Regions from separate parts of the Ruegeria sp. AD11(2025) genome, predicted to be linked through region 1. Evidence: riboswitches for the same ligand, from Rfam matches in the RefSeq annotation. Region 1 holds a riboswitch; the other holds the start of a gene.
The links. A riboswitch is a leader RNA that binds a small molecule or an ion and turns the genes downstream of it on or off. The one in region 1 is predicted to bind thiamine pyrophosphate.
Positions count from the first base shown of each region.

Region 2: another riboswitch for thiamine pyrophosphate. It lies ahead of thiB (thiamine ABC transporter substrate binding subunit); the one in region 1 lies ahead of thiD (bifunctional hydroxymethylpyrimidine kinase/phosphomethylpyrimidine kinase).

Region 1 is NZ_JBQFZU010000006.1:75,281-80,278, forward strand. Features, by position in the region: gene ACR1XY_RS07850 (thiamine phosphate synthase) at 1-504, opposite strand, end outside; gene ACR1XY_RS07855 (thiazole synthase) at 501-1,265, opposite strand; gene thiS (sulfur carrier protein ThiS) at 1,268-1,462, opposite strand; gene ACR1XY_RS07865 (FAD-dependent oxidoreductase) at 1,446-2,423, opposite strand; gene thiD (bifunctional hydroxymethylpyrimidine kinase/phosphomethylpyrimidine kinase) at 2,420-3,223, opposite strand; TPP riboswitch at 3,270-3,376, opposite strand; gene dnaJ (molecular chaperone DnaJ) at 3,508-4,662, opposite strand; gene dnaK (molecular chaperone DnaK) at 4,737-4,998, opposite strand, start outside.
Region 2 is NZ_JBQFZU010000033.1:2,348-7,345, forward strand. Features, by position in the region: gene ACR1XY_RS21050 (thiamine/thiamine pyrophosphate ABC transporter permease ThiP) at 1-1,107, opposite strand, end outside; gene thiB (thiamine ABC transporter substrate binding subunit) at 1,083-2,063, opposite strand; TPP riboswitch at 2,096-2,200, opposite strand; gene ACR1XY_RS21060 (YbcC family protein) at 2,266-4,668, opposite strand; gene ACR1XY_RS21065 (proton-conducting transporter transmembrane domain-containing protein) at 4,683-4,998, opposite strand, start outside.

The DNA.
Region 1 (4,998 bases):
CTGCAACACACCCGGCGCGCGTTCAACGCTCATCCCGCCGATACCGACCAGAAGGATTTTACCCACCCGCGCCTTCCATTCGGTGACCCGGGGCAAACCCTGCTGATGCCACTTCATCTTTTTCAGGATCGTCGGATAGACCGGCCCTAACGCCACATAGTCCGGGTCTATCGCCAGAACCCGCTCCAACTCATCGTCATCGTGGGTCGAGACGCCCAGTTTCAGCCCCGCCTTGCGGATGGCAGTCAGATCGGCCGCGTCCAAGTCCTCCTGTCCGAGGTGAATCCAGTCACACCCGGCCTCAATCGCCTGCTGCCAGTAGTCGTTGATCACCAGAACCGCGCCATGCTGGCGGCAGAGATCGCGCGACAGGGCAATCTGTTCGCGCACCACCGCATCGGGCTGGTCCTTGATCCGCAACTGTACCAGTTTCACACCCAAGGGCAGCATCCGGCGCAGCCAATCCGAGTGGTCGAAAATCGGGTAAAACCGGTCGAGGGTCATGACAGAAAGGCCTTTCCGATCACCGGGGTGGAGGGTTCCGCCATATCGCGCGCTTCGATCGGGTCAGCCTGATATGCCAATTGTCCGGCCTCAATCGCCAGCATCATCGCGCGGGCCATGGCGGTAGGATCTCCGGCCCGTGCCACCGCGGTGTTCAGCAGAACGGCGTCATATCCCAGCTCCATCGCCTGCGCCGCATGGCTGGGCAGTCCGATCCCGGCGTCGATCACCAGCGGTACCTCCGGGAATTCAGCCCGCATCGCGCGCAGAGCGTATACGTTGTTCAAGCCCCGGCCCGACCCAATGGGCGCCCCCCAGGGCATCAGAACCTCGCAACCCGCCGCCAGCAGACGTTCTCCCACAATCAGGTCGTCAGTGGTGTAGGGGAAAACCTGAAACCCGTCCCCGGTCAGGACGCGTGCGGCCTCGACCAGTTGAAACACATCCGGCTGGAGGCTGTCGGTGTGACCGATCAGTTCCAGCTTGATCCACCTTGTGTCAAACACTTCCCGCGCCATATGGGCGGTGGTCACGGCCTCTTTGACGGTGTAGCATCCGGCGGTGTTCGGCAGGACCAGCACACCCATGTCGCGGATCATCTGCCAAAAGGTTTGCCCGGCCCCGGCTTCGCGCCGCAGCGACACAGTGGCAACCCCGGCACCACTGTCCCGAAACGCCTGTTCCAGGATCGCGGGGCTGGGATATTGCGCCGTACCCAGCATCAGAGGGTTGGGCAGTTGGGTGCCGTAGAAGCTCTTCATTTTCACCCCCCCTGCATTGGCGCAACAACCTCGACCCGGTCGCCATCAGCCAGTTTGTGGGTAATGCGCAGACCCGAGGGCACGAAATCCTCGTTGACGGCCGTCGCCACCCGGCCTGAGAACCCGCATTCGACCAGCAGGTCCGAGAGGGTTTCGGCGCGCACCTCGCGCGATTCACCATTAAGCTCGATCTTCATCGACCATCTCCGAATGTTTGTTATCCAGCGCCAGATCCGCCACGCCCTGCGCCAGCGCCGGGGCCAACAAATAGCCGTGGCGGTATAGTCCGTTGGCATAAATCGTGCGCCCCAGCCGCCGGATACGCGGCAAGTTGTCAGGAAAGGCCGGGCGCAGATCGACCCCGATCTCGAGCACTTCGGCCTCACCAAAGGCGGGGTTCAGCGCATAAGCCGCGCTGAGCAGTTCCAGCATCGAGCGCGCGGTGATGCGGCTGCTGTCCTCGCTTTCGATCATCGTCGCGCCCAGCATGTAAATACCGTCGCCACGGGGTACGATGTAAAGCGGCATCCTTGGGTGCAGCAGACGCACGGGCCGCGTCAGGGTCACGTCCGGGCAGCGGATTACCAGCATCTCACCCTTCACGCCCCGCAGATCATGCAGCACTTCGCGGGCGTGCAAACCCCGACAGTCGATTGCGTTTTCAAGCCGCGATGGAGCGAGTTTGCGGTGGAATTGAACCCCGTGTTCCAGCAAATGCTTATGAAGGTCCCGCAAGGCCTGGCGTGGGTTTAGATGCGCTTCATTCGTGAAATGGAGACCCTTGCTGAATCCGTTCAGATCAGGCTCTAACTTGGCGATTTGGGGCTGCTCGACGTCCCTGTAGCCTTCGGTCCGGCGGGCAAACCGGCGCAGATCGGGCAGGTCGCGCGGGCGGGCCACGACCAACGTGCCCCGCCGGTCCACCGGCGTTCGCTTCGCCCACCAGCCCAGCGCAGCCTGACCCAACCGCAACACCGGCTCCTCGGCGTTTTCATACTCACACCAAGGGGCCAGCATACCGCCCGCCCACCAGGAACACCCATGCGGACCCGGAGGGCCGGCGGGATCGAAGACCTGAACCCTTACTCCGCGCGAAACAAGCTCGCTGGCCACGGCCAAACCGGCCACACCCGAGCCTATGACCGACCAGACCGTCACGCGGGCCAGACCCGGTGAAAATGGTGGACCGGCCCGTGTCCATGTCCGATCATAAGACCGTCCGCCCGGGCAATAGCGCCCTGCAGGTACTCATGCGCCTGCGCGACGGCCTCAGTCAGGCCGAAGCCCCGAGCCAACCCCGCTGCAATCGACGACGACAAAGTGCACCCGGTGCCATGTGTATTGCGCGTTTCGCGCCGAGAGGCGGTGAACTCGGCCACCCGACCGGAGGTATCAACCAGCAAGTCATAGCAGATTTTCCCGTGGCCATGTCCCCCTTTCATCAGCACCGAACCCGCGCCCAACCCACACAAGGCAAGCCCTTGCGCGATCATCTGATCGGGAGAGTCGGCCTCGGCACCACCCAGTAAACAGGCGGCTTCGGGCAGGTTCGGGGTCAGTACGGTAGCGCACGGCAGAAGAAGATCGCGCAAAGTCTGCACCGCGTCCCGCGCCAACAACGCATCGCCGGATTTCGCAATCATCACCGGGTCCAGCACGACGGGGCCATCAAACCCGGCAATGGATTCCGCAACCGTTTGTATAATCTCTGGCGTCGCCAGCATCCCGATCTTGATCGCGCCGACGTCCAGATCGGTCAGAACCGCCTCGATCTGGGCGGACACCACATCCAGCGGTATCCCATGCACCGCCGTCACCGCTTGGGTATTCTGCGCCGTCACTGCCGTAATCACGCTGGCGCCGTACACGCCCAAGGCGGACATCGCCTTGAGGTCTGCCTGTATCCCGGCCCCGCCACCACTGTCCGAGCCCGCAATTGTCAGGGCAATATGCGCCATATCGTTGCTCCAATTCAAAATGGGCAACGGGGCATGGAAAACGTCTTAGCACTGTGAGACCGTTCCCTACGCCGGTATTGCCCGGATCAGGTTCGATGGGTTAGCGCATTTACGCCTCTCAGCCCTTTGATCAGGGCACCCCAACGGTTGGGCGGACAATCTCAGGGGTTGGCAGGGGAATCAAGGGCCAATTTTGGCGCAGTTGACAGGCAAACTGGACTTATGGGGTGAAAAAAAGCCGGCCCATTGGACCGGCTCATTTATTACAATTACTGGATGCGGACTCAGCCTTTCATCCCGTCCCAAAAGGACTTGACGGAAGAGAAAAAGCTATTCGATTCCGGGTGGTTATCCTCACCCAGATCGTCGAACTCGCGCAGAAGTTCTTTCTGGCGAGCCGTCAGGTTGACCGGAGTTTCCACAGCCAGTTCGATGAACATGTCACCAACACCGCCGCCGCGCAGGGCAGGCATACCCTTGCCGCGCAAGCGCATCTGACGGCCCGATTGGCTACCGGCCGGAATCTGCACGCGACCACGGCCACCGTCAATGGTCGGCACTTCGATCGATCCGCCCAGCGCGGCCTTGGCCATGCTGACCGGCACGCGGCAATACAGGTTCACGCTGTCGCGTTCGAACAGTTTGTGATCGGACACTTCGACAAAGATATACAGATCACCCGGAGGACCACCGCGCATCCCGGCCTCACCCTCGCCTGCCAGGCGGATTCGGGTACCGGTTTCGACACCGGCGGGGATATTGACGGACAGCGCGCGTTCTTTTTCGACGCGACCTGCTCCGCTACAGGACTTGCAGGGATTCTTGATGATCTGGCCCAATCCGGAACAGGTCGGACATGTGCGTTCAACAGTAAAGAAACCCTGTTGCGCACGAACCTTGCCCATGCCCGAGCAAGTTGGACAAGTGACTGGTTCCACACCACCTTCAGCACCCGAACCGTCACAGGCCGAACAGGCAACGGCTGCGGGCACGCTGATGGTTTTCTGCAGGCCCGAGAACGCCTCTTCCAGTGACACCCGCAGGTTATAGCGCAGGTCGGACCCGCGTGCGGCCCGACGTCCGCCACCAGCGCCACCGCGTTGGCCACCCATGAAATCGCCGAACAAATCGTCGAACACATCAGAGAACGCGCTGGAGAAATCGCCTTGACCGAAGCCGCCGCCGGGACGACCGCCGCCACCGCCCATGCCGTTTTCAAAGGCGGCATGACCAAATCGGTCATAGGCGGCCTTTTTGTCGGCATCGCGCAGAACGTCATAGGCCTCGTTGGCTTCTTTGAACTGCGATTCAGCATCCGGGTTGTCCTTGTTGCGATCGGGATGCAATTCTTTGGCCTTCTTGCGAAAGCCCTTCTTGATCTCGTCCGCCGATGCGCCCTTGGACACGCCGAGCACATCGTAGTAGTCGCGTTTTGACATCAGTGTTTCCTTCTGCCTCAACGTAATCGGGCCGGCCCGGCAACCGGACCGGCCCGAATTGGCCCGGTTACCCGTTAGTTACGCTTATCGCCGTCCAGATCTTCGAACTCGGCGTCGACGATGTCGTCATCACCAGCCGGAGCAGCATCTGCCGCTGCAGGTTCGTCGTCGGCCTCTTCGGACTGCGCCTTGTAGATGGCCTCGCCCAGCTTCATCGCAGCTTCGGTCACGTTCTGGATACCGGACTTGATCTTGTCAGCATTTTCGGTTTCCAGCTCGTCCTTCAGTGCGGCAATCGCCAGCTCGATGGCTTCGATGGTGGTCGGGTCGACCTTG
Region 2 (4,998 bases), on a different contig from region 1:
GCCAGTTCCGATCACCAAGGGCGACGCCGCCAGCCCCAGAATACCGCTGAGTTCGACGATCCCATACCGCCCGGTCGCAACGGCCATGGCCATGGGCAAGGCCAGCACCAACAGGACGGCCGTACTGGCCGCCGCCACCAGAACCGAGATCAGCGCGGCGCGGAACACCAGCGCAGGCATCTCGAACAGCCCCGAGATCCCCGAAATGACCACTGCCGCCAAGGGCAGCAGCAGAAACGCCGCCGCCGCCAGTATCCAAAACGTGTCAAGCACCGGCGCGCCGCCGTCCCAGCGGCTGATGGCCCGGTCCAGACCTGCCCCAAACCCATCTCCGCGCGAGAACTTCAAGGCGGCCAGTGCGGCCACCGCAGTCAGGGCCAGTTGCAAGGCGGACAACAGCGCCGCCCGGCCAAGGTCAAAATCATAGGTAAAGGACTGATAGATCGCGAGTTCAATCGTCGTCGCGCGTGGCCCTCCGCCCAAGGTCAGGGCGACGGCAAAACTGGTCAGACAAATAGCGAAGATCACGGCCAGTACACCCGGCAGGATGCGCCTGAGCATTGGCAGTTCGATCAGACGAAACATCGCCATCCCGTCACAGCCCAGTTGCGCGGCCAAACGAAAGCGTTCGGCCGGGATTTCCTGCCAGGCCTGCAGGATTAGCCGCGTGGCCAGCGGTAAATTGAAAAATACATGTGCCAGCACAACGCCGTGCAACCCGTAGATCCGCATCGGCGGCAAACCAAAGAACCCCAATACCTCCGAAATCCAGCCCGCGCGGCCAAAGACCTGCAACAGCCCGAGGATCGCCACAATGACCGGCAGAATGAACGGCGCCCCGAGCAAAGCAATCAGAAAGCGTCGTCCCGGAAATCGCCGCCGGGCCAGTGCCCGCGCAACAGGAACCGCTAGCGCTGCACTGAACAGGGCCGACAAAACCGCCTGCACAAGCGTGAACCGCAAGGCGGCCCAATCCGCCGGGCCGAATCCACCTGCCGCATCAGCCCGCAGGGCTACGGCGGCGAGTGTCCCCAAAATCAGCGCGGCAACCATAGCCGCCGCGCCAACACCCGGCCAGGGGCTTACTGGCTGAGCGCGCTCAGCCATTCCGCAAGCGCCTGTTCCCGCATCACCGCGGCCTCATCCGGAGAAAACAGCAGGGATTTTTCCGGCTGAATCAGCGTCTCGAACCCTTCGGGCAGACCAACTGCCGGGGTCACCGCCGGATACATCCAGTTGGTGGTCGGGATGATCTGCTGGAACGCATCTGTGACCATGAAGCTCAGAAACTGATCCGCCAGTTCCGGCTGATCGGACCCGGCCAGCTTGGCCGCAACCTCGACCTGCATATAGTGCCCTTCGTCGAAAGCGGCCGCCGCTTTGCTGGCGTCTTCCTCGGCGATCAGGTGATAGGCGGGCGAGGTGGTGTAGCTGAGGACCATGTCGGCCTCACCTTCCAGAAACAGGCCATAGGCCTCGGACCAGCCTTTGGTCACGGTAACGATATTGTCGGCAAGACCGGCCCAGACATCTGGCGCCTCATCGCCATAAGCCGCCTGCACCCACAACAGCAGTCCCAGACCGGGGGTCGAGGAGCGCGGGTCCTGAATGATGATCTTGGTGTCACCTTCGGCCAGTTCACGGAAGTTCGCAGGAGCCGCAGCATCCGCGTTATGGACAAAAGCGAAATAGCCCCAGTCATAGGGCGCGAACACGTCATCCGTCCATTCGATCGGCAGCGTGTATTCGGCACTGACTGCGCTTGGGGCAAACAGGCCAGTTTCCTTGGCCGCGGTGATCAGATTGGTGTCCAGCCCCAACACCACGTCGGCGTCCGAGTTCTCGCCCTCCAGCCGGATACGCGATAACAGCGCCGCGCCGTCCTCGACGCCGACAAGGTTCAGCTCGCAGTCACAGACCGCCTCAAACGCCTCTTTCACCTGCGGGCCGGGGCCCCAGTCCGAAACAAAGCTGTCATAGGTGTACACGGTCAGCTGAGGTTTATCGGCCGCCATAGCCGTGGTTGCGCTCAGGATTCCCGCAGCAATCATCAGATGTTTCATGTCATCCTCCATTGCGGCGAGAGGGCAAGGATGGATGAAACCGTTACCTTTCCCTCCGCCGGTTCTAGCCGGTTCAGGTTCAACGGGTTCGCCTATGGCATCTCAGCGTGGCAGGCCACGCACCCCGAGGTGAGGCTCTGACTAGGCGGGAACCGACCAAAAGACAACCCGTTTCGCATGCTGTCCGTTGGTCGGCTTCACCTTATTCCGCCGCGATGACCTGATCGGACGGGGCGCTGATCGGGGTCCAGTTCAGGTCTCCGGTATAACGCCAGGCCAGCTTGCCCTGGTCGTCCATGGCGATCAGATGCAGCCAGCCGTTGTCGAACAGCGCCTGCACCTGCGGGTGCCGATCAAGAATGCCCGACATCGCCTCGGGCGGTGCTTCGACGACAACCGACAGGCGAAGCGGTTCATGTTGATAGCTTTCGCCATCATGGATCGACTGCCACGGTAAGCCCGGACGGGGCGCGCCGTTGTTGCCTTCAAGCACACCGATACCACCGACCACATTGTGCAGCAGCTTGTTGCCGCCGCCGAACAGGGCGGGCGCCACGGTCGAGCCGTAATATTGCAGGCTGATCCAGCTGACGACCACCACCGGGGCGGTCATGATCAGTTCCAGCACGCCAAAGCCGTCATCCTTGCGCCAATCGTAATTGTGCAGGAAGGCTTGCCCTTCCAGGTTCGCCCCGTCCGTGCGATGACGCGGGGCTATGATGAAGGCACGGCATCCGGCCAGGCCCCATTCGGGGCGGGTTTCAGCCCAGTCCTGCGCGCGGCGCTGAATATCCGTGGCGTTGTCGGCGCGCGGCAGACGTACCGCGCGTTCGGCCCGGGCAAGCTGCCCGGCCACATCCAGCCAGGTTTTCACCTGCGCCAGATCACCGGCCCGGTCGCCGGGCGGCAAATCCTGTTCATACAGGCTGACCCGATCTGTTGTGGTCGAGTGCATTGCTGCGACAAACAGGGTGTCGGCGGGGATGTCGATCCCCTGCCCAACCAACCCCGAACGGACCTGCGCATCGTTCAGCAGCCCGGCCAACAGCCGCGCGTTCACGTCGCCCGAATGACCTCCGCACGCGCCACAATGCAGCGCGCTTTCATGCGGGTTGTTGGTCACCTCGGCCCCGTGCCCGACCATTAGAACGATCCTGGCGAAACTGTCGGTCAGAGACATCGCCGTCAGCACCGCCTTGGCCATGCCAACGCGAGTGTCCAGATCGATGTTCGGGTCCAATTGAGGTGTCGGGTCAACCTTGGACTTTCCGGCAACCCCCAATGCGTCGCGCATCAGCTTTCCGGCATACAAGGGCCCGGTCGCCTCGACAAAAGCAAACGAGGATACAGCGGCCAGCTTGAACCGGCCCCAGGCCCGCTTGGCCCGGGCCGAGTAACGGCGGGCCAGATCCGCACCCGCCGGTTCCTTGGCCTGAGAGCACACGGATGGCTGTAACAACACCGGGCCATGGACCTCGGTGACATCCGACCCCGCTGCCTTGTGCGCACTGGCAAGGCCAAAGAACCCCGCAAACCCAAGCGTTTCGATCCCGGGATCCTGCGCCTCAAACGCGCGGCGGAACACCTCGGACCGGACGTCGATGCAGAACGCGGCCTGCACCTGCGCCCGACCATCGGCTTTGCGCGCGGTGCCCGAAAGCAGCCTTTCTCCCAATGCGCGTTGTTGTGCCCGTTCGGCGGCCTCCTGCAGAGCAGCATCGATCACAAATTCGGCGGTTGGCGTCACCGGTGCCGCATGCGCGGCCACAATCTCTGCCCATCGCTCGGCGATCTGATCTTCGTAAAGCACGAACAGCGCCTCATCGAAGACCATCCGCACGGCCAACAGCTCGGTCACGGTATTGTTCTGTTCACCTTTCAGCTCAGCTTCCCACTGCAGGTAGCGCGCGTATTGCGCCCATCCGCCCAGGGTCGTCAGCCACCGATGATAGGCGGTAGCGGCTGCCTCGGTGCTGAGCCCTAGCCGTTCGGACGACCGGCCAACTGCCCGCCAATGCGATCGGTTGGTACCCGCAACAAAGGCGCCAAACCCGGTTAGACCCTGAATTTCCGGCGTCAGGTCGCGAGAGGCAAACTCGCGCCAGACGCTGAAAGCGCCTCCGGTCCGGGCCTGTTGCCACAAAGCCTGCCCTTGATCGAAATGGCTGGCCGCCCAGATGCCGATGCGGTCCTCAATCAGGGCAGGCCAGTCCGTACCGGAAACCTCGGCCGCCAGTTCAGCCACAGTGGGCAAAGCTTCGGTATGCGGTGCCTCCGTTTTCAGCGAAACCATGACATCCTCAAGGCTTGGGACGTTGAACGGTCCCTCAATTGAAGAAAGCGCATCCAGAATGTCCGCCTCGGTCATCTCACCCGTACGCAACTTTGCAGCCCAATGTGTCCGATCAGGTGTGATCCGTGTGCCCGCAACCCGCGCCAGTCGCGCCGAGGTCACGGCCAGCGGCTCGTCGCTTTGGCCGAGAAACGGGTTCACCGCGACATTCGAAGATAAAGGGAACAAGGGCGGGATCGCATAAGCGGCGGATTTGGCTTCGGCCACCAGTTCCAGAAGTGGTGCGGTATACGCTTCGAGCTTTGCAAACATCGGTTCAGTTCCTTTCAGGCTGCGGACCGTCTGGACCAACCGTCCAGCAACTTGTCGAAAATCGCGTTGGCATAAAGACCGTTTGACAGGTGAACCCGCAGGCCCGCCGCTGCCGGGTGCGCCGCCCACAGCGGGAAAGTCGCCTGCGCCACCGCAACGAACCCAAAACTCAGCAAGGCCAGCACGATCAGCGCCCATTCCAGCGGTCCCGGCGCGGGGGTGGCGGGCAAGGCTCCGGCGGTCACATGCTGCGCAATGATCTGCAGCACGAAGTAACTGACCGAGGTCACCAGCGCATAGACCGCCGTGCGCTGTGTCAGCTGACGCGGC